4 regions of the Streptomyces sp. NPDC037401 genome follow, and region 2 is predicted to be linked to each of the others. Evidence: riboswitches for the same ligand, from Rfam matches in the RefSeq annotation. Region 2 holds a riboswitch; each other region holds the start of a gene.
The links. Region 2 has a riboswitch for cobalamin ahead of ACZ7H1_RS03785 (hypothetical protein). Riboswitches for the same ligand answer to the same signal wherever they lie in the genome.
Positions count from the first base shown of each region.

Region 1 (5,649 bases), on a different contig from region 2:
GATCGGCGGCCCGCCCCGCGTGGGCAAGAGCACCCTCGCGTGGATGCTGCTGGACCGGCAGGGCCTCCCGGGATGCCCGGCCGACGCCCTGGTGTCGATGCTGCAGCGCGCTGCTCCCGAGCACGGTGTGCGGCACGGTACGCATCCGGACAAGGCACTGCTCGCCCAGCCGTTCCTCATCGAGTTCGTCCGTGCCTGCGCCGAGGCCCTCGACGCCTCCGACCCCGAGGACGGCTACGTGGTCGAGGGCGACATCGTGACACCGGCAGCGGCCACGGCCGCCGCCGCCCTCGGGATACCGCTGGCCTCCGTCTTCCTCGGGAACACGGAACTGACCCCCGAGCACCTGCGCGCCGCCCCGGAGTGGCTCGAGGGAGCCGACGACGCCACCTACCGGAAAACCGCCGCGTGGGTCCGGGAACAGAGCGCCGCCCTGCGCGATGCGTGTGCTGCCGGCGGGCACGCCTACGTCGAGTTGGGGACCGGCCGCGCTCAGGGCATCGAACGGGCCTACGCGGCTCTGCTCGGGCGCTGGCGAGAGCCGCGGGCGTCAGCGCCGTTCACCCGAACGGACGCGCCCGGGTGTTCGACCCCCGGCGACCCACGGAGGCTGGGGCTGGCGCTCGTTTCCGGCGCCACGCCCGATGAAGGAGCTCCTCGTGGCACAGACATCGCCTCCCACCCCTGCTACCGGAGCCCCCCGCGGCGGCGTGCCGTACGACGGCCGCAGCGGCTGGGCGGCGGGTGGGACCGTGTTCGCCGGCGTACTCCTCCTCGTGGACGGTGTACTCGGCGTGATCAACACGCCCGTGTGGGCCGTCATCTCGATCGCCGTCGCGGTCTTCGTGATCCGGGCCCTGTGCTCCGACTACAGCCGCCCCCGTTCCGCGGCCCGACCCCCGCGGCACCGGGACCCGTACGACGGGAGCTTCGCGTGTCACACCGCCTGCTGCCCGGCCTGACGCGAACGACCGTCGCGGCCGGCATCGTGATCGCCCTGGCCGCTGCGCCGCCCGACCCCGCGCTGGCGTTCACCGGCGGCAACCACGAGGACATCACCCGGAAGGCGCTGCCCTGGGAGCCCGCCACCCTGTCCGAGATGGCCGGTGCGCGCGACGGGGCGGTCAATGCCAACGACCACGGCGGGTACTTCCTCATGGGCCCGCTGCACTGCGACAACGCCGACTACCTCGCCCCCCGCCACGCCCGGGGCTATCCGCGCAGCCGGGACGAGGCCACCACCGAACTCCTCGCCTGCATCCGTACGTCCGTCGCCCGCTTCCGCAACGCGGTCCGGGCGGCCGACGGCCTCGTCGACGCACAGGGACGGGTACGGGCCGACCAGAGCGACCTGTCCTCCCACTGCACCTGGGACGAAGCGCCCGACCGGGCCAAGTGCGGAGTCCTGGCACAGCTCGGCCGCGGCTGGCACCAGATCCAGGACTTCTACGCGCACTCGAACTGGGCCGACCGTGCGGCCCCCGGTCCGGTCGGCGTGACCAACCCTCCCGGACTCGCGCGCACCGGCGTCGCACCGTTCCTCGACATCCGCCGCTACAGCACCATGAACGACGCCGACTGGACCCGGGAGGCGCGCGCCCGCATACCCGCGGACCTGACGACCGGCTGCTACTCCGACTTCGATTCCACCGGCGTCAGGGCCGACGACTGCGCCGGCCGTGTCGCCCACAACCGCGACCTGAACAAGGACACGGCCGCATCCCCGCGCTCGCGAACCGGCGGCAACTTCCGCAGCGCCGTGTCCGGGGCCACGGCCGAGACCTCCCGTCAGTGGAACGACTTCAAGGCCGAGCTGCTCAGGGCCTATCCCGACCACCGGCGCGGCGAGCAGATGGTCTGCGCCATCGTCCACGACGACCCTGCGGCGAGCTGCCGCTGACCACGGAGAGGGCGTGCCGCGTTGATCGGTTCCCGAGGGCGGCGGCAGCTCATGCCGGCTGCGGCACGAAGCGGTGCATCTCGTCGGCACCGGGCTGTACGACGCCGTAGCTGTTCTCCGGTACCTCGTTCCATGCGCCCGGGAGGTCGCCGAGGGGCTCGGACACGATGAGGCGGGTCTCGTCGGAGACGTCCCGCAGGAACGCCAGATCCGGGTGCAGCCTGCGCAGTGCGTCCACGCGGCTGCTGTAGAACAACGACCGGGACCGCTGCGCGCTGGAGTAGCGGAAGGCCCAGAGGCGCACCCCGTCGGTCACGGCGAGCGTCATCTGGAGCGGGAACTCCACGCCGTGTTCACGGCCTGCGCGCTCCACCACTCCCGCCATCCGGGCCACGGCGGACGGCGGGTCCTGCTCCAGGCCGAACGTGAGCGCCAGGTAGAACATCACCTCGGAGTCGGTCGTTCCCTCGATGTCGGAGAACAGCGCGGGCTCTATCCGGAGGATGAGCTCCCGGCGCATGAGGTGGAAGCCGGCGATGGCGCCGTTGTGCATGAACATCCAGTTGCCGTGCCGGAACGGATGGCAGTTCGACTGCTGCACCGCCGTGCCGGTCGACGCGCGGATGTGGGCGAAGAACAGCGGGGAGCGGACGTGGTCCGCCATCTCACGCAGGTTGCGGTTGTTCCAGGCCGGGCCCACGTCCCTGAGGAGCGCGGGCGTGCTGTTCTCCTCCGTGAACCATCCGATGCCGAAGCCGTCGCCGTTCGTCGTCTCCACGCCCAGCCTGGAGTGCAGGCTCTGGTCGATCAGCGAGTGGGCCGGTCTGTACAGGATGGTGTCGAGCAGCACGGGTGTTCCCGAGTAGGCGAGCCATCGACACATGTGCGATCACCTGTGTTCCTCACTGCCACCTGCGGACGCTCGCCCCGCTCGGCCCCGCTCCGGGTCGGCACGAGTGCGGCGATCACACTTCATTCTGGCGACCCGCACCGGTGATCGCCACGCGGGCGGGGGCCGCCGTACCGGGATGTGGACAACTCGCTCCGGCTTCCGGGAATGCCGTCTAGTCTGGCCGGGCAGCTGGTTCGCCCCGTCCGCCAGGCGGGATGCGTCGCAAGAGGGAACCCGGTGGGAATCCGGGACTGCCCCGCAGCGGTGAGCGGGAACGACCGCCGTCATACGCACTGGGACCGGAACCGGTCCTGGGAAGCGACGGCCAGTAGGTGCCCGCCGGGAGAGAACGGCCCGGCAGGCGTGCCCGCGAGTCCGAAGACCTGCCACTGCCCGCACGCGCCCAGCCGTGTGCGGACATCCCGGTGACCTCGTGGGCGGGTCGGCGACACATATCAGGCGGACGTCCGCGCGTACCCACGCGGACGCGGCAGCGACGGTCCGCCGGTGCGTCACCCCTTCGCGCCCCGACCCGTCGCCGGGTCCATGGAGACATGCTCGCGAAGGAGAGTTCCGTGACCCCCAAGTCCGCAGCCGCGGCGGTGCAGGCCACCGTGTACGGCTACCCCCGCCAAGGCCGGCACCGGGAACTGAAGAAGGCCGTCGAGGGGTACTGGAAGGGCCGCGTCAGCGCCGACGCCCTTCAGGAGACCGCCCGGGACCTGCGCCGGACCACGTGGCGGCAGCTGGCCGACGCCGGCATCACCGAGGTCCCGACCGGCGACTTCTCGTACTACGACCACGTCCTCGACACCAGCGTCATGGTCGGCGCGATCCCGGCCCGTCACCGCGCCGCGGTCGACGCGGACGCCCTCGACGGGTACTTCGCCATGGCGCGCGGCACCCAGGACGTGGCGCCGCTGGAGATGACCAAGTGGTTCGACACCAACTACCACTTCCTCGTCCCCGAACTCGGCCCGGACACCGTCTTCACGGCCGACCCCTCGAAGCAGCTGGCCGAACTCGGGGAAGCGCTCGGCCTCGGGCACACCGCCCGTCCCGTGCTGCTCGGCCCGGTCACCTACCTGCTGCTGTCCAAGCCCGCGCCCGGCGTGGCACCCGGCTTCGAACCGCTGACCCTGCTCGACCGCCTGCTCCCGGTGTACGCCCGGGTCCTCGCCGAGCTGCGCGCCGCCGGCGCCGCATGGGTCCAACTGGACGAACCGGCCCTCGTCCAGGACCGGACGCCGGCCGACCTGAACGCCGCCGCGCGCACCTACCGGGAGCTGGGCCGGCTCACCGACCGGCCGAAGCTCCTGGTCGCCTCGTACTTCGACCGGCTCGGCGAAGCGCTGCCCGTCCTGGCCAAGGCGCCCGTCGACGGGCTCGCGCTCGACTTCACCGAGGCCGCCGCGGGCAACCTGGCCGACCTCGCCGCCACCGGCGGCCTGCCCGGCAAGCGCCTCGTCGCCGGAATCGTGAACGGCCGCAACGTCTGGATCAACGACCTCGAGAAGTCCCTGTCCACCCTCGGCACCCTGCTGGGGCTCGCCGACCGGGTCGACGTGGCGGCGTCCTGCTCGCTGCTGCACGTACCGCTGGACGCCGCCGCCGAGCGGGACTTCGACCCCCAGGTACGGCGCTGGCTCGCCTTCGCGCGCCAGAAGACCTCCGAGATCACCACCCTCGCCCGCGGACTCGCGCGCGGCACGGACACCATCGCCGCCGAACTCGCCGCCAACCGCGCCGACCTGGCCTCGCGCGCACGCTCCGCGATCACGCACGATCCGGCGGTACGGACCAGGGCCGCGGCCGTCACCGACGCCGACGGCCGCCGCTCCCAGGGCTATGCCGAACGGTCCGCGGCGCAGCGCGCGCACCTGGGCCTGCCCCTGCTCCCCACGACCACCATCGGCTCCTTCCCGCAGACGACCGACCTGCGCACGGCCCGCGCCGACCTGCGCGCCGGACGGATCGACGCGGCCGGATACGAGGAGCGCATCGAGGCCGAGATCCGCGAGGTCCTCGCCTTCCAGGAGAAGACCGGGATCGACGTCCTCGTGCACGGCGAGCCCGAACGCAACGACATGGTGCAGTACTTCGCCGAACAGCTCACCGGGTACCTCGCCACCCAGCACGGCTGGGTCCAGTCCTACGGCACCCGCTACGTCCGGCCACCGGTGCTGGCCGGTGACATCTCCCGCCCCGCGCCCATGACCGTGCGCTGGACGACGTACGCCCAGGCGCAGACCGGCCGCCCCGTCAAGGGCATGCTGACCGGCCCGGTCACCATGCTCGCCTGGTCGTTCGTACGGGACGACCAGCCGCTCGGCGACACCGCCCGCCAGGTGGCGCTCGCGCTGCGGGACGAGGTCTGCGACCTGGAGGCGGCCGGTACTTCCGTCATCCAGGTCGACGAGCCCGCGCTGCGCGAGACCCTTCCGCTGCGGGCGGCCGGCCGTGCGGAGTACCTCGCGTGGGCCACCGAATCGTTCCGCCTCACCACGAGCGGGGTACGGCCGGACACCCAGATCCACACGCACATGTGCTACGCGGAGTTCGGAGACGTCCTCCGGGCCATCGACGACCTCGACGCCGACGTCATCAGCCTGGAGGCCGCCCGGTCCCACATGCAGGTGGCCGGCGAACTCGCGGGCGCCGGCTACCCGCGCGAGGTCGGGCCGGGCGTGTGGGACATCCACTCGCCGCGCGTCCCGTCGGCCGAGGAGGCGGCGGCCCTGCTCCGCAAGGGGCTCGCGGCGATCCCCGCCGAGCGGCTGTGGGTCAACCCCGACTGCGGCCTCAAGACGCGCGGCTGGCCGGAGACCCGGGCCTCACTCGAACACCTGGTCGCCGC
Region 1 is NZ_JBVJWO010000001.1:333,374-339,022, reverse strand. It holds gene ACZ7H1_RS01460 (hypothetical protein) at 660-962, shown strand; gene ACZ7H1_RS01455 (hypothetical protein) at 935-1,900, shown strand; gene ACZ7H1_RS01450 (class II glutamine amidotransferase) at 1,950-2,783, opposite strand; cobalamin riboswitch at 2,966-3,196, shown strand; gene metE (5-methyltetrahydropteroyltriglutamate--homocysteine S-methyltransferase) at 3,368-5,649, shown strand, end outside.
Region 1: linked by a shared signal. The riboswitch ahead of metE (5-methyltetrahydropteroyltriglutamate--homocysteine S-methyltransferase) and the one ahead of ACZ7H1_RS03785 (hypothetical protein) in region 2 are both predicted to bind cobalamin.

Region 2 (5,649 bases):
GCGCACCGGGGTCCACGTGGGCTCGGCGAGTGACGGGTGCACGCGGTGCAGCAGGATGCTCCACACCTGGTCGGCCCCGACGCTGACCGAGCCCGCCGCGATCGCGGCCGTGGCGGCGCAGACCACCAGGACGCCCAGGAACGCCAGGACCACGCCGTAGGGGATCCCGGGGCGCCGCGCGGGGCCGGGCGGCCGGACCCCCTCGCGGAGCCCGGCCCCTCCGGTCGCCGGGGCTTTCGTCTCGGTCACCGGAACCGGCCCGGGTGGAGCTGCTTCGCCAGCGACTCGACGGCCGACGGCATCCGGACGCCGAGCACCGTGGAGGACAGCGGCAGGACCGCGAACCGCCGGTTCTTGATGGCGGGCACGTCCTTCAGCGCCGGGTTGGAGAGCAGGAACTTCTTCTTGTCCTCGACGGACTGGTCGCCGTAGTCGTAGATGACGATGGCCTCGGGGGCGCGCTGGGCCACCTGCTCGAACGAGACGTCGCCGAAGGCCTTGTCGAGGTCGGCGAAGAGGTTCACCCCGCCGGCCCGCCGGATCATCTCGTTGCCGACGCCCTTGCCGCCCGCCGTGAACGCCGTCTTGTCGCCGCTGTCGTACACGAAGAGCTTGACCGGGGTGACGCCGGCGAGCCGGGTCTCGACCCCGTCGAGGGTGGCGTGCAGCTTCCCCAGCCGCGCCTCGGCCCGCTCGGGCACACCGAAGATCCTGGCGAGCGTACGGATCTCCGCGTCCATGGAGGCCACGTTCACCGGGCCGGTGGGGCATTCCTCGGTGTTCAGGTGGGTGTTGATCCCGGCCTTGGTGAACGCGGCCCGGCTGCGTCCTTCCTTTTCGTCGAAGGTGGACGTCCATCCGCCGTAGACGAAGTCGGGCTCGGCCTCCAGGAGCGCCTCGAAGGAGGGGTACTCCTTGGAGATGACCTTCACGCTGTCGTAGGCGGCCTGGTACTCGGGGAGGATCTTGTCGTCGAGGTAGCCCGTGCCCACCATCGACTTCGCCAGGCCGAGCGAGAGCATGACCTCGGTCGCGTGCTGGTTCAGCGAGACGGCGCGCTGCGGCGGACGCCGGTAGGTGGTCTTCACCCCGCAGTTGTCGACCGTGACCGGAAAGCCCTTGGCGGCCGGATCCGTCGACGAGGTGGCGGAGGGCGTGGTGCCGCCTCCGCAGCCGGATATCAGCAGGGCTGCGGCGAGCACGGACAGCACGGATTTCGGGTGGTTGCGGGGCATGGATGGTCCTCTCACCGCAGATGGATCGGATGGTCTGCACGACTCGTCGGGCGGACGGGCCGAGCGGGGGACGGGCGGCCGGGCCCGTGGGAATCCGGCCAGTCCGGTACGCCCTCCTGCCACCGCTGCCGCAAACTAGTGGCAACTGCATGCAACCCGCAATAAGCCGCGATGCGGAGGGGGAGGGCTCACAGGGGCGCACGGGGTCGCGCGCGACGGATCGCGCTACGGCCCGTGGGGCAGCGGGGCGGCGTCCCCGCCCGGCCACGAAAGCAGCAACGGCCGGGGAGGGCAGGGGGGTTGCACGGGCCGGTGTGCCGGCCCGTCGCCTACGCGGCGGTCGGCCCGGGCACGCCGCCGCGGATCGTGCCGCACGGGTTCGTGCCGCACGGGTTCGTGCCGTACGGGTTCGTGCCGTACGGGTTCGTGCCGTACGGGTTCGTGCCGTACGGGTTCGTGTCGTGCTCGCTCATGACGGGGGCGAGCGTCACCCGGGAGTCGCCCGGAAACCTCGGAACGCGTCCTGCGGTGATGACGGTCGGGTCGGCCACGTCAACTCTCCTTCGCGAGTTGCGGCGGAAAGGCCCCGGAGTGTGTTCTCCGGGACCCCGCATGGCCTTTCGGCCTGCGGGCAGTGGCAGGTCTTCGGACTCGCGGGCACGCCTGCCGGGCCGTTCTCTCCCGGCGGGCACCTACTGGCCGTCGCTTCCCAGGACCGGTTCCGGTCCCAGTGCGTATGACGGCGGTCGTTCCCGCTCACCGCTGCGGGGCAGTCCCGGATTCCCACCGGGTTCCCTCTTGCGACGCATCCCGCCTGGCGGACGGGGCGAACCAGCTGCGCGCACAGCCTACCTGCGAGGCAGGCAGGCCTCACCGGGCCCCGCAGCGCACCGCCCGGGCAGGGCGCGTACGGCGGTTCCCCCTGCCTTCGGCACGGGGTGGCGCATTCGGCCTCCGCTCCGACGGCCACGGGCGCCTCCGCGATCCGTGCGCCCGGCCGGACGGGCCCGTGCGCTGACCGGCGCTCTCGCGCGGGGACCCCGCCGCCCGCCCGTCTGCTCCGGCCGGAGCGGTCGGGTCACCGCCCTCCTGACGGCTTTGGCCGGACCGGGCCTGCCCGCCCGGGCCCGGCCTCCCTAGGATTCCCGCAGCCCCTTCCTCACAGCCTCCGCCGGCCGTTTCCCCCCACCCCCGCTGCGCCGCACGTCCCCGCGTGCCGCCCGGTACCGAAGCAACGGATGGGAGAAATCATGGCCGGTGGATTCCTGGTGAGCGGCGCGATCGGCGCCCTGCTCACCGCCGCCCTGCCCGCGCAGCACAGCCCTTCGGGCATCGTCGACCCGCCGCCGGACCGGATCGTGATCGAGGTCGCGACGGTCAACGGATCCGGGTGTCCGAAGGACACCACCGCCCTCGCGGTGTCGGAGGACAACACCGCGTTCACCGTCACCTACAGCCAGTACATCGTCCAGACCGGCGGCGGCGCACCGCCCACGGCGGCACGCCGGAACTGCCAGCTGAGCCTGGTCGTCCACGTCCCGCACGGCTTCACCTACGCCATCGCCAGCGCCGACTACCGCGGTTACGCCTCGCTCGCGCCGGGTGCGACCGGCATCGAGAAGGCCTCGTACTACTTCCAGGGCTCGCCGCAGACGGCGTACCGCTCGCACGACTTCGGGGGACCGTACGACGACAACTGGCAGGCGACCGACGAGACCGACTGGGCGCAGCTCGTGTGGGCGCCCTGCGGTGTGCAGCGCAACTTCAACATCAACACCGAACTCCGCGTGAACAAGGGGACGTCGGCCCCCGGCGCGACCAGCTACATGACCATGGACTCCACCGACGGCAACATCAGCACGGTCTACCACCTCGCGTGGAAGGAGTGCCGCCAGAGCTGAGCCGGACAGAGCCGGGCGAGTGAGCGCCGGGCGGGGACAACACGGGTCCCCGCCCGGCCCTTTCAGCCGTGGAGCAGGTTCTGCCAGTCCTGCGGGACGCGGCCGGCCGGTCCCGGGGCCGGCTGGTCGGCCGGGTGGCCGGCCGGCGGGGCCAGTTCCGGGCCGGACTTGTACAGGGCGTCGGTGGCGTAGTTCCAGTACCACTCCTCGCCCGGCTCGAAGCTCTGCACCAGGGGATGCCCGGTGGACTTCCAGTGGGCGGTGGCGTGCTGGGCCGGCGAGGAGTCGCAGCAGCCGATGTGGCCGCACTCGGCGCAGCGCCGCAGGTGGAACCACCAGCCGCCCACCGCGTCGCACTCCCCGCAGCCCGTGCCGCTGGGCGGGATGTTCGGGTCGATCCCGTTGATCTCGGTCATGCGGGCTCCTCGGCGGTCTGGGTCGTACGCGCGGTCTCGGTCTCGGTCCCGGTCCCGGTCTGCGGATCCGCTCCGGTCCCGGTCTCCGGGGCGGTCAGCGGCAGCAGCACCTGGAAGCGCGTGTCGCCCGGCAGGGACTCGACGTGGAGGCTGCCGTGGTGCTTGTCGACCACGATCCGCCAGGAGATGTCCAGGCCGAGCCCGGTGCCCTCGCCGACCGGCTTGGTGGTGAAGAAGGGGTCGAAGATGCGGTCGCGGATGTCCTCGGGGACGCCGGGCCCGGTGTCGCGGAACTCCACCAGCAGCCGGTCGCCCTCCCTGGCCGTGCGGACCGTCAGCGTGCCGTCGCGCCCGGTGCTCCCGATGGCGAAGACGGCGTTGTCGATGAGGTTGGTCCACACCTGGTTGAGCTCCGCCGGATAGGCGGGCACGTCGGGAAGGGAGCGGTCGTAGTCCTTGACCACCCGCACCCGGGAACCGATCTTTCCGGACAGCATCAGGAGCGTGCTGTCGAGGAGTTCGTGGACGTCGACGGCCCGGTGCGGGGCGCGGTCGAGCTGCGAGTACTGCTTGGCCGCGTCCACGAGGTGGGAGATGCGGGTGGTGGAGTCGTCGATCTCGTCCATCAGCAGCTCGGTCTCGACCGTGTAGTTGAGCCAGCCCACGGCCGCCGGCAGGATGTCCTCGGCCACGGCCGCCGCGACCTGCTCCAGCCAGTCCGTGTCCAGCCCGGCCTGGACGAAGGTCGGTGCGACCCTCCAGCCCTCCGGGATGCCGTGGTCGTCGAGCCAGTCGGCGAGCTCGTCCTCGCGGTCGGACGCCTCCAGAGGGCTCAACGCCGTCGCCTTCGCGACGCGTTCCACGGTGCGCTCCTGGATCTCGATGAGGTCGGCGATCGCCTCGCGGGAGTAGTTCCCCTGGGCGATGACGGCCAGCTTGTGCCGCATCTTGCCGACCCGTTCCCGCAGCGTCGCGGTGGCCCGGACGGCCGCCGCGGCCGGGTTGTTGAGCTCGTGCGTGAGGCCGGCGGACAACGATCCGAGCGCCAGCAGCCGCTCCCGCTGGCCGACGGCCCGCTGGGTGTTCTTCGCACCGAAGAAGAGCCCCTCCAGCAGGTGGGCGGCCATCGGGAACCACTCCTGCATGAAGTCCGAGAACGACTGCGCCGGCAGCACGAAGAACCGCGTCGGCTCGGTCACCCGCATCGAGTTGTTGTACGTCTGCGGCACCCGCTCGCCCAGATAGGCCTGCATGGCACCCGCGTACACCCCGCGCTGCGACGTCCGGCTCACCTCCACGTCGTCGCCGCCGACCCGGCGGGACAGCACCACGGTGCCCTCGATCATCACGTAGAAGCACGTGGCCGGTTCGCCCTCGGTGTAGACCGGACCGGTCTCGAACCGCTCCACCCGGCCCTCGCCGCACAGCCGCCCGAGCTGCTCCGGGGTGAGCTTCTCGAACAGGAACAGCGAGCCGATCTCCTGCGGACTGCAGGGCATGACCTGCACGTTCATGACTGCTCCAGGTACCGGTGGACGAGCATCACGGCCATGGCCCCCTCCCCGACGGCGGAGGCGACGCGTTTCGCGGACCGGGCACGCGCGTCGCCCGCCACGAACACGCCGGGGATATTGGTCTCCAGGTGGTAGGGCGGCCGGTCCAGCTCCCACTCGGCCGGCGGCCGACCGTCCGGCGTCAGGTCCGGGCCGGCCAGGATGAAGCCGAGTTCGTCGCGCAGCACCGTGCCGTCCAGCCAGTCCGTCAGCGGGGCCGCACCGATGAAGACGAACATCCACTGCGCGTCGACGAGTTCGGTCGCGCCGCTGTCCACGTCCCGCAGCGCGAGCCGCTCCAGGTGGTCGTCGCCGTGCGCCGCCTCGACGAGCGTCCGGGTCCGCACCGAGACGTTCGGCGCCTCCTCGATCTGCTGGATCAGGTAGTGAGACATCGACGCGGCCAGGGACGCCCCGCGGACCAGCAGCGTCACCGACTTCGCCCCCCGAGCCAGGAAGACCGCCGCCTGGCCCGCGGAGTTGGCGCCGCCCACGATGTACACGTCCTGCCCCTGGCAGGAGGACGCCTCGGTGAGCGAGGAGC
Region 2 is NZ_JBVJWO010000003.1:194,556-200,204, reverse strand. It holds gene ACZ7H1_RS03795 (FecCD family ABC transporter permease) at 1-249, opposite strand, end outside; gene ACZ7H1_RS03790 (ABC transporter substrate-binding protein) at 246-1,235, opposite strand; gene ACZ7H1_RS03785 (hypothetical protein) at 1,565-1,786, opposite strand; cobalamin riboswitch at 1,855-2,087, opposite strand; gene ACZ7H1_RS03780 (DUF4360 domain-containing protein) at 2,486-3,136, shown strand; gene ACZ7H1_RS03775 (UBP-type zinc finger domain-containing protein) at 3,199-3,552, opposite strand; gene ACZ7H1_RS03770 (ATP-binding protein) at 3,549-5,066, opposite strand; gene ACZ7H1_RS03765 (NAD(P)/FAD-dependent oxidoreductase) at 5,063-5,649, opposite strand, start outside.

Region 3 (5,649 bases), on a different contig from region 2:
GCCGGGGGCACGTCGTGCGCACCGCCCTGCGGCGGCACCCCGCCGTCGGGACCGTCCTGCGGCCCGCCGCCGGGTCCGCCGTCCGGCCCGCCGTCGGGGCCGGCGTCGTCCGGACCCTCCGGCTCCGGGTCGGGCTCCGGCTCCTCGTCCGGGAAGCGGTCGAGGATCTCGTCGAGCAGCTCCTCGTCGAGTCCCGGCGCGTCGAAGGGGTTCCGGCGGCGCCGGTGGGGGAGTGCCAGCAGCGCAGCCTGCCGCACGTCCTCCTTCCGTACGTCCGTACGCCCGGCCCACGCGGCCAGCGCCGTCGCGGCCCGCGCCATCACGATGTCGGCCCGCATCCCGTCGACCTCGAACGCCGCGCACGTCGCGGCGATCTGGAGCAGCGCGCCGTCGCCGAGCCGGACCTGCGGCAGCAGCGTCCGGGCCGCCGTCACCCGGGTCCGCACCGACGCCTCCTCACCGGCCCAGCGGGCCGCGAATCCGGCCGGGTCGTCCTCGTACGCCAGCCGGCGGCGCACCACCTCGACCCGCTGCACGGGCTCCCGGGAGGCCGCAACCTCGACCGTCAGCCCGAAGCGGTCGAGCAGCTGCGGGCGCAGCTCGCCCTCTTCCGGGTTCATCGTCCCGACCAGCAGGAAGCGGGCCGCGTGCCGGACCGAGACGCCCTCGCGTTCCACATAGGACGCGCCCATGGCCGCCGCGTCGAGCAGCACGTCCACCAGGTGGTCGTGGAGGAGGTTCACCTCGTCGACGTAGAGGATGCCGCGGTGCGCGTCGGCCAGCAGCCCCGGCTCGAAGGCCTTCACACCCTCCGCCAGGGCCCGTTCGATGTCCAGGGCGCCGACGAGCCGGTCCTCGGAGGCGCCGACGGGCAGCTCCACCATCCGCGCGGGCCGCGCCGCCCCGTCGCCCGCCTCGTGCGGCCCGTCCGGGCAGCCCGGGTCCGGCGCCGCGGGCGCGCACGAGAAGCGGCAGCCGCGCACCACGTCCACCGGCGGCAGCAGCGCCGACAGCGCGCGCACGGCCGTGGACTTGGCGGTGCCCTTCTCGCCGCGCACGAGCACCCCGCCGACCGCCGGGCTCACGGCGTTCAGCAGCAGCGCCAGGCGCAGTTCGTCCTGGCCGACCACCGCGCTGAACGGAAAGTTCGTCTGGCTCGTCATGAGGGTGCCCCCGGTGCGATGAAGGGGAGGCCGGCGGGTGCGCCGGTCTCGATGAGCCGCAGCAGCGCCGCGGTGTCGGCGTGCTCCTCGATCAGGTCGCCCAGCAGGTCCAGCTGCTCTTCGCGCAGCGTGCCGAACGACGTGTCCGGAGCCGGTGTGAACCGCCGCCCGGCGGCCCGGGCGACCTCCCGCAGGAACGCCCGGCGGAAGGCGTCGCTCTCCAGCGAGCCGTGCCAGTGCGTGCCCCACACCTCGCCGACCCGGCAGCCGTCCAGGAAGGGCTCCCCGCCCAGCACTTCGGCGACCCCGTGGTGGATCTCGTAGCCCTCGACGGGCTCGCCCAGCGCGGTGCCCACGGGCCGCGCGAGGGTCTTCTCCACGGCGAAGCGGACCCGGACCGGAAGCAGTCCGAGGCCGGGCACCGTGCCCGCCCGGGACTCCACCTCGTCCTCGATCACCTCGCCGAGCGCCTGGAACCCGCCGCAGATCCCGAGCACCGGCCGGCCCGCGGCGGCCCGGCGCGCCAGCGCGTCCGCGAGACCGCGCTCGCGCAGCCATTCCAGCGCTTTCACCGTGCCGCGCGTCCCCGGTACGACGACGAGGTCGGCGTCCGCCAGCTCCTCGGCCCGGTCCACGAACCGCACGACGACGCCCGGCTCCGCGGCCAGCGCGTCCACGTCCGTGAAGTTCGACATCAGGGGCACCGCGCAGACCGCGACCCGCAGCACGTCCTCGCCCACGGGCGGGGCGACGGCCGACTCGCGCACCGCCCCGCGCAGCGAGACGCGCAGGCCGTCCTCCTCGTCGATGCCCAGCCCGTGCCGGTACGGCAGCACGCCGTACGTCGACCGGCCGGTGAGCCCGCGCAGCATCTCCATGCCCGGTTCCAGCAGCGAGACGTCGCCGCGGAACTTGTTGACCAGATAGCCGGCGATCAGCTCCTGGTCCGCGGCGCTCAGCAGGGCCGTCGTCCCGAAGAAGGAGGCGAAGACCCCGCCCCGGTCGATGTCCCCGACGACCACCACGGGGAAGCGGGCGGCGCGGGCGATGCCCATGTTCACGATGTCGGTGCGGCGCAGGTTGATCTCGGCGGGACTGCCCGCTCCTTCGCAGATCACGGCGTCATACGTGCCCCGCAGCTGCTCCAGGCAGTCCGTGACCACGCCGAGGAGCTGCTCCTGCCGCCCGCCGTGGTAGCCACGCGCACTCATCTCGCCCACCGGCTTGCCCAGCAGCACCACCTGGCTGCTGCGGTCGCTGCCCGGCTTGAGCAGCACGGGGTTCATCAGGGCGGTGGGCTCCACCCGGGCGGCCTGGGCCTGCATGGCCTGCGCCCGGCCGATCTCGGCGCCCTCGCGGGTCACGAAGGAGTTCAGGGACATGTTCTGCGCCTTGAACGGCGCCACCTTGACGCCCTGGCGCACCAGCCAGCGGCAGATGCCCGCCGTGACGACGCTCTTGCCCGCGTCCGAGGTGGTGCCGGCGACCAGCAGTCCGCCGCCCCGGCGCGCCGCTCCGCCGCCCCGGCCGCCCGCCGGTCCGCCGGCCCGTCCTGCGACCGGCCCCGCGCCGCTCATGCCCGCCCCTTCCGTCGTACCCGTGACACGGCCAGCCGGCCCGCCGCACAGGCGCCCAGCGCGAGCCAGGTCACCTGCCGGGAGAGCCGTACCGCCCGCTCGATGTCGGCGGCCTCGACCGGCCGCCCCGCCGCGCCGTTGAGCACCGGCCGGTGCTCGACCCGGCCGGCGTACGCGAGCGTGCCGCCCATCCGCACGCCCAGCGCCCCCGCGAACGCCGACTCCACCGGCCCGGCGTTGGGGCTCGGGTGGCGGTCCGCGTCGGCGCGCCAGGCCCGTACCGCCCCCCGGCGGTCCGGTCCGGCCAGGACGGCCGCGGCCGCCGTCAGGCGGGCACCCGGCCAGCCGGCCAGGTCGTCCAGCCGCGCCGAGGCCCAGCCGTAGCGCAGGTACCGGGGGGAGCGGTGGCCGACCATCGCGTCCAGGGTGTTCACGGCCCGGAAGGCCAGGAGACCGGGCACGCCGAGGGCGGCGCCCCACACGAGGGCGCCGACCACGGCGTCCGAGGTGTTCTCGGCCACGGACTCGACGACGGCACGGGCGATCTGCTGCTCGTCCAGGGAGTGCGGATCGCGCCCGCACAGGTGCGGCAGCCGCTCGCGGGCCACCTCGGTGTCGCCCGCGACCAGCGCCCCGCCGATCGCGCGGGCCTCCCGGCCCAGCGAGGTACCGCCGACGACGGTCCAGGTGGCGGCGGCGGTCAGGGCGATGCGGACGGCGGCGGGCCGGGAGCGCACGGCGCGGGCGCCCAGCGCGCCCAGCGCGGCCGCGCCTCCGGCGCACACCAGGGTGTGCAGGACGCCCCGGCCGCGCTGGCTGCCCGGGTCGTCGTTCCACAGGGCCCGTTCCACGGCTGCGGCGGCACGGCCGAAAGCGGCGACGGGGTGTCCGCGTCGCGGATCCCCCAGGATCCGGTCGCCGATCAGCCCGGCCGCCGCGCCGTACGCGAAAACGCGATCGGCACGCATGGCAGGTATGTGTCCTCACTCAGGGTCCGCGCCCTGGTTCGACGTGACCGGCGGTGAGAGTCTCCTGGCTCCCGGATCGGCGGCTCCCCCGGCCTTCCAGCCCGCGGGGGGCCGTGACGCACGGTGGGGGAGAGCTCCCCGGTGACAGTGGCGGGACCGCGCCGGATTCGCACCGGACTTCCTCTCCTGCCGCCGTATTGGCTCGGGCAGTCCACCACGCACCGCGATGGCCCGTCAACTCGCCGTTGACCTGCACAAGGACAGTGTGCGCAGCCCCACACGGGCGGCCGGGACCGGGCCGCGGGGGCGGGGGCGGGTACGCGAAAGCTCCCCCGGAGGCGGCCTCCGGGGGAGCTTTCGCGGTGACGTCAGGCGACGATCAGGTAGATCCCGTAGCTCACGGCCGCCGCGCAGAGCGCGAAGGCGGCGTAGGCGCCGGAGCGGGCCAGGGTCGCGGCCCCGCCCTGCTCGGTCGCGGCCTCGTGCTTGGAGAGGCCGACGAGCCCGAGGGTGAAGAGGGCCACGACGAGCACGGTGGCCGTCAGGCTGACTCCGAAGACGGAGCCGAGAGCTGCCCAGTCGATCTTCATACTGCTGATCCTCTGTTCTGGTCCGGCCGGGTCAGACCGCGGCGGCCGGGGCGGCCGGGGTCTCGTCGTGGGCCGGGGCCGGGATGGTGGCCTTGAGGTCCTCGTCGGTCACGGCGGCGGTGGTGCCGGCCGGCGGGGGCGTGACGGCCGCGATGGCGGTGGTCACGACACCGGGGGCCTCGGCGTCGGCGTCGACGTCGTTGACGTTGTTGTGGTCGACGACCTGGCGGCGCGAGACCAGCCAGATGGCGAGGCAGGAGCCGACGAGGAAGACCGCGACGGCGGCGACGCCCCAGTCGCCCTGGCGGGTGACGAGCTCGGCGAGCGCGCCGACCAGCGCGGCGGCCGGCAGGGTCAGGCCCCAGGCCACGAACATGCGGGTGGCGGTGGACCAGCGGACCACGCCGCCCTTGCGGCCGAGGCCGGCACCCATGACCGCGCCGGAGCACGAGTGGGTGGTGGAGAGCGAGAAGCCGAGGTTCGAGGAGGCCAGGATGACGCTGGCGGCCGAGGTCTGGGCGGCGAAGCCCTGCTGCGGCTGCAGGTCGGTCAGGCCCTTGCCCATGGTGCGGATGATGCGCCAGCCGCCCAGGTACGTGCCGAGCGCGATCGCGACACCGGCGGAGACGATGACCCAGACCGGCGGGTTCGAGTCGGGGGCGATCGCACCGCCGGCGACGAGCGCCAGCGTGATGATGCCCATCGTCTTCTGCGCGTCGTTGGTGCCGTGCGCCAGGGAGACCAGGCCTGCGGAGGCGATCTGCCCCGCGCGGTAGCCCTTGGCCGAGGTCTTGTCGCCGACCTTGCCGCCGAGCTTGTACGTCAGCTTGGTGGCCAGCATGGCGGCCACACCGGCCACGAGCGGGGCGGCGATCGCGGGGATCAGCACCTTGGTGACGACGACGCCGCCGTTGACGGCGCCGATGCCGGCGGACGCGACCGCGGCACCGATCAGACCGCCCATGAGGGCGTGGGAGGAGCTGGAAGGCAGCCCGACCAGCCAGGTCAGGAGATTCCAGAGGATCGCGCCGACCAGCGCCGCGAAGATCACCTCTGGCTGAATGCCCTCCTCGTTGACCAGACCCTTGGAGATCGTCTTGGCGACCTCCACGGACATGAACGCGCCGACGAGGTTGAGCACGGCGGACATGGCCACCGCCGTCTTGGGCTTGAGAGCGCCAGTCGAGATGGTGGTGGCCATCGCGTTGGCGGTGTCGTGGAAACCGTTCGTGAAGTCGAAGACGAGAGCGGTAACGATCACGATCCCGAGGAGAAGCGTTATGTGCTCCATTTACCCAGGCTTCTGTTTGAGGTCAGTGGCTCGGCGACCGTAGGCAACCTGAGTGAACGG
Region 3 is NZ_JBVJWO010000015.1:149,566-155,214, forward strand. It holds gene ACZ7H1_RS18375 (putative cobaltochelatase) at 1-1,163, opposite strand, end outside; gene ACZ7H1_RS18380 (cobyric acid synthase) at 1,160-2,740, opposite strand; gene ACZ7H1_RS18385 (cobalamin biosynthesis protein) at 2,737-3,708, opposite strand; cobalamin riboswitch at 3,767-3,891, opposite strand; gene ACZ7H1_RS18390 (hypothetical protein) at 4,077-4,298, opposite strand; gene ACZ7H1_RS18395 (inorganic phosphate transporter) at 4,330-5,589, opposite strand.
Region 3: linked by a shared signal. The riboswitch ahead of ACZ7H1_RS18385 (cobalamin biosynthesis protein) and the one ahead of ACZ7H1_RS03785 (hypothetical protein) in region 2 are both predicted to bind cobalamin.

Region 4 (5,649 bases), on a different contig from region 2:
TCATGACGCCGATGACCAGCAGGGTGACCGCCGAGCGCACCCAGCGGGAGAGCAGCAGTACCAGTGCCAGCACTGCACCGGCCCCCAGGGAGGCGGCCAGCACGACTCCGAGGCGCCCCAGCCCGGCCAGGCTTCCGGTGAAGGTCCCCGCCACACCCCCCGTGCTGACGACCACGCCCGCCACGCCCAGGCTCGCGCCGGAACTGACCCCGAGGGAAAACGGATCGGCCAGCGCGTTGCGGAAGAGGGTCTGCATCTGGACCCCGGCGACCGCGAGCGCCGCGCCCACGGCGGTCGCCGTCAGGGCACGCGGCAGCCGCACCTCTTCGACGATCACCACCCACCGCGGGTCGGCCTCTTCGCTGCCGAGCAGCACCCGCACCACATCGGTGACCGGTATGTGGTACGAGCCGAAGGCGATCGTCAGAACGAACAGGACCGCGGTGCCGGCCAGCAGCCCGCTGGTGACGGCCAGGCGCCGTCGGATCCCCGGCACCGACCGGTCAGGTGCCGGGGCAGGTGCCCGCCGGGCGACGGCCGGGGCGGCCTGCTGCGTGATCACGCCTTGGGCACCTTGGCGTAGAAGGTGAAGGTGTGGCCCGCCGCCTGGTCCGGGTGCAGGAGGGCGAACAGGTCGGCAAGGACCAGGTCCGGCCGCAGTACGCCGCGCTCGTAGAAGTCGTTGCCGCCGCCGGGGCCTTGCGCCTTGGTGTTCGTCCAGACCTCACCCCCGTTCACGGCACCCAGAGTGCCGTAGCGGCTGTCGGCCTTGACCGCGTCGGCGGTCGACGTCCACGGCTGGCCGACCAGCCACAGGGGCGCGTCGCCGGCCTTGGCATAGACGGCCTCGAAGTTCAACTGGAGGTTGCCGGTTCCCGGCTCATCCGCCCACGGGTAGCTGCCGCCCGCGTCCTTGATCAGCTTGCCCATGTAGCTTCCGCCGGATGCCATGCTCCAGGTGCCCTGGTACATCGTGCCGGGCAGCACCTTGACGGGCTTGGCCGCCGCGACGGTCTTGGCCGCCCTGGCGGCGACCTTCCGGTAGTCGCTCTCGATGGTGTCGAAGACCTCTCCGGCGCGCTTCTCCGCCCCCGTGAGCGCGGCCATGGCCTTGACCCACTCGGCGCGGCCGAGGGGGCTCGCCTCCAGCCATTCGGCGTTGGCGACGACGCCGACGCCGGCCTGGCGCAGCTTGGGGTACTGGGGATCGTCGGTGCCCTGGGTCATCAGGACATCGGGCTTCGCCGCGATGACCTTCTCGGTGTCGATGACCTTGTCCTTGGCGTACTCGGTCACCCTGCCGGACTTCACCCTCTCGCGGACCTCGGCTGAGCTGACGAGGGCACCGCTGGCCATACCGGTCAGGACATCGAGGGTGCCGGTCTCAGTCAGCAGCGGAAGGTGCGTGGTCGAGGCCGAGTACAAGCTCTTGACCGGCACCGTGATCTGCTGCGCCCCGGCGAGGTCACCGCTCAGCTCCGGCTTGGGTGCCCCGCACTTGACCAGGACGTACGACTCCGGCTTGCCCTGGGGGAAAGGCTCCTTGACCGTGAGGACCTGGTAGCTCTTCTCGTACCGCAGGGTGAAGTTCTGCGCGTGCTTCACCGTCGACTTGACGGGGAAGTAGTCCTTGGCCGGATCGAAATCGGTGATGCAGCCGTCACTTCCCGCGGCCCCGGAGGCACGGGAATCAGCGGGACGGACCGCATCACCGTCGCCGCAGGCGGTGAGGGTGAGTCCAGCCGCGAGCAAGGTCGCAACGGCGACGGACCGGTGGAAGGACTTGACTGGTCGTACAGACACGAAGGCTCCAGGCATGCGTCGAAGCGCACCGGTGATATGCGGGTGCGCGTGCGAAACCGACCGCTCAAGGGCGGTCACAGAAGGTACGGAGGGCGGGTTCAGATCCCCGAGGACAAAGCGGGAACGTCACACCGCTGCGACCGGCCTTCGAAGGCAGCCGACAGCGCAGAGCTGACACAGGTACGCGGGCACACGAGTGCCACCGTCCTCCCTCGGGGAAATCCGCCCCGGTACATTGAGGTGCGACGGCGTGAGTCTCCTGACTCGGGATCAACACTTCCCCGGCCTTCCCACCCAGCGGGCGGTGGCTTCGGCGGAGTCGCTCCCCCTACACAGTGGCGGTACCGTGCCGGAATCTCACCGGCTTCCTCGTTCCGCCGTCGCTTGACGAAGCGAAGCATCCCAGACTGCGGCACCGCACGCCAGCCCAACTCCTGTGCGTCAGGCCACAACAGAGCCACACCAGCAGCCATCACCTTCCGTACCACGAGTCCGGTCGTTGGTACCTTCGGACGGGACCGTGCCCGTGCGCGTGCTGCGGCCGCCATACGGTCAGGCATGTGCGGGCCAGGCGCTCCGCGCGACACCAGGCCCGGTGTTGCTCAGCCGCGGCGGTGGTTCGCACGGCCCCGGGCAATGTGGCGCAGAGGGCGGCGGGACGAAGCGCCGGTCCAGCCACTCCTGCGGCTTTCCCCCGCCTCACCGTAGGACTTCTCCCTCGACGTGGTGCGTCGCCTCGGGATGGGTGACGACGTAAAGAGTGCGCACGAGTGCGTGCCCTCCTACTAGGTAGCGTCCTGGTCAATTGCAGTCTGCAACTACGAAAGAGACAGTTCGAAACCATCAAGCGGGTTCTTCAGCACCGGCTCGGGTGCCGGCGTGGCTGTCGGAGTCGACTCCAGGTGCCGTTGCAGGTGAGGCGGTCGACGATGGCCACGCGATGGCGTGGATCGGCGAGGCTCTCGGTCCAGGCGCCGACGGATTCCTTCACTCCGCCCTGGTTGTCCCTAGACCCGGCGCCCTCGTACTCGATGGACCGTCACACCGGCCCGCGAATCCCTGTCCTGCCAGGCGATCGGAGTCGCGCGGGAACACCGACCCGCTGCGCCACGGGCCGTAGCGCCATTCTTCGCACGCGACCCTGCGCGCCCCCGTGAGCCCTCCCGGCCCGCATTCCGGCTCGTTGCGTCAAGGGTGCAGTTGCCTCCGGCTTCCGGCTGCGGTCACAGGAGTGCTTACCAGACTGGCTGGATTCCTACGGGGCGCACATGCGACCAGAACAGCGGCGTCAGGCCGCGCCGGTCAGCGGCAGCGGCAGCGGCAGCGGCAGCGGCAGCGGAGAAGCCGGCCGGCGGCTCTTGGCTCTACTCTCCGCGATAAGCGGTCACCAGCAGCGTGGCCGCCGCCCGCGGCCCCGAGCTGGTGGCGGGCAGAGTCTCCACGGAGATCTTCGTCAGGCCGGCCTCATCGAGCAGCTTCGTCCAGACCTGCTCTTGCAGGACCCACCGCTTCAACACCGCCGCCTCTCCCTCCGGGGTCTTCGCCGGCAGCTCCGCCGCCACGACGTCGGGCTCGGCGGGTGCCCCGGTCAGGTAGTGGGCGAGCGTGGAGAACACCAGGCGCCCGCCCGGCCGCAGCGCCTGCGCAGCCACCGGCAGCAGCTCGCGCGGGTCGGCGAAGTCGACGGCCCCGAACACGCTGTACAGCACGTCGTACGTACCGGCCGCGCCCCGCAGGTGCGCGACGACATCGTCTGCGACCAGCTGGAGGCGCGGCGCCAGCGCCCCGTACAGGTCACGGGCCAGCGCCTGCTGCGCGGAGGAGGAATCGACCGCGACGACCTGCTCCGGCAGGTGATGGACCGCCAGGTGAGCCGCGTGCCGGGCCGCTCCCGCGCCCAGATCCCCCACCCGCAGGCCGGCCAGGTCGCCCAGCACGTCCGCGCCCGGCCCGCCGTCTTGGCTCCAGACCCAGAAGAAGCTCGCGGGGACCGCACGGTCCGTCTCGGCACGGGCGCGCCCGTAGTGGTGCCAGAGGTCTGAGGTGGTGGTCACCCGCCTCATCCTTGCGCTTCCGCCCCACTCGCGGGCCGGTTCCGCCGAATGTCACCCGCCCGTGTCCGGGGCCCCGCAAGGCCCCTGACGCCGGCCGCCGCGGGGTCAGTGCGAGTCGTTCCCCGGGTGACAGGGCCCGCACTTGGCGGCGTCCGCCCACAGGGGCAGATCGACCTCCCAGCCGTCGGCGGCGACCCGCTGCGCCGTCCTCGTCACCGAGCCGTCGTTCTTGAACTCGATGTCGGGGATGTGATGCAGGAAATGGCCGCCGTTGTGCCGCTCGCACAGCTCCGCGTACGACACGGTGTCCAGGATGATCGTGTGCACGCCGATGTCGACGAGGGAACTCGGCGCCAGGCCCAGCTTCTCGCCCCGGTGCGCCATCGCGGTGAGCAGGTACGCGTACCCCTGCCCCAGCACCCGCTCGGCCATCACCGAGTCGTACGGGTAGTCCCGCATCAGGAGCCCGACCTGCTTCTTCCACAGGTCTGCCGGCACGACCTCCCGCACCGACCGGACCGGACAGGCCATCGGGTCGGTGGCAGGCGAAGACGCGACGGTAGTTGCCATTGTGCCTCCCTTGGACGAGCGCCGCAGTGCGAGGCGCTGTGCCCACCCCACCACCCGGCCGCCGCCAGGAGCTGTCAACTGCCTCTCTGTGCAAAGCAGTTGCGGATCGTGCAAACAGTCTCGACGGCCCCGAAGCGTCCCCGTACCGTAGAGGCCCCCTGTCGTGCGGCGTGGGAGGGACACGTGCCCGTTGACCCGCTCTGGAATAGCCACTTCGCGCGCCAGGCCGCCGCCGAGCGCCATCCCGGCGCCCTCATCCGCCTTGGACGCCAGCACCGCGCATGGACCCTCGCTGCCCTCGGTGAGCGCCTGGGCTGCTCCTCGGCCACCGTCTCCCGCCTGGAGCGCCGCACCCGCGTCACCGATCTCTCGCTCGTCCACCGCGCAGCGCTCGAAGTCGGCGTGCCCCAACACGTCCTCGCCGCCTCGCTGGCACCACCGGCTAAGGCCACTAGAGTGACGGCCAGTTCACGTGAGGCCGAGGAGGACCAGATGCGCCGCCGCACGCTGCTCACCGCCACGGCGGCCGCGGGCCCGGCCGCGCTCCTGGCCGGCCTGGACGACGCGCTCGCCGCCACTCCGGCGCCTACCAACACCGGCCCGCTCGACGGCCGGTTGGCCGCCGCACGCAACCTGTACGACCAGGGCGTCCACGCCCGACTGCTCAGCGCCCTGCCCGGCCTCATCGCCGACGCCCACCAGGCCGCCCGTACGCGCCGCGACCTCGACCAGGCCCGCCTGTCTTCCGTGTACAGCCTCACCTCCGCCGTGCTGAGCAAGCTCGGCTCATACCACCGGGCCCGGATCACCGCCGACCGGGCCCGCACCTGGGCCGAGGTGTCTGGCTCGCCGCTTGCCGCCGCGGCCGCGGCCCGCGAGCTCGCGATCGTGCTGCGCCACCAGGAGCAGCACGCCACCGCCCAGCGGCTTATGACCGCGACGGCCGCCGACCTCGACGCCACCGGGCTGCGCACCGAAGCCGCTGCCGCGGCCTACGCGCAGATGCTGTGCACCCTGGCCTACACCGCCGCCTGCGCCGGCCAGCGCGCCAACGCCCTGGCCATGACCGAGGAGGCCTGCCGCGCTGCTGCGCGCCTTTCCGCCACCACACCGCCCGGCCGGCTCTTCCCTGTCACCCCGGCTGCCGTCAACCTGTACGCGGTCGGTGTGCACTGGGCCCTGGGGGATGCGGGCGCGGCCCTGGAAGCCGGGAAGGACCTCC
Region 4 is NZ_JBVJWO010000036.1:55,095-60,743, forward strand. It holds gene ACZ7H1_RS30420 (FecCD family ABC transporter permease) at 1-562, opposite strand, end outside; gene ACZ7H1_RS30425 (ABC transporter substrate-binding protein) at 559-1,803, opposite strand; cobalamin riboswitch at 2,036-2,216, opposite strand; partial or broken gene ACZ7H1_RS30430 (histidine phosphatase family protein) at 2,449-2,522, opposite strand; gene ACZ7H1_RS30435 (class I SAM-dependent methyltransferase) at 3,168-3,857, opposite strand; gene ACZ7H1_RS30440 (glycine-rich domain-containing protein) at 3,963-4,427, opposite strand; gene ACZ7H1_RS30445 (helix-turn-helix domain-containing protein) at 4,611-5,649, shown strand, end outside.
Region 4: linked by a shared signal. The riboswitch ahead of ACZ7H1_RS30425 (ABC transporter substrate-binding protein) and the one ahead of ACZ7H1_RS03785 (hypothetical protein) in region 2 are both predicted to bind cobalamin.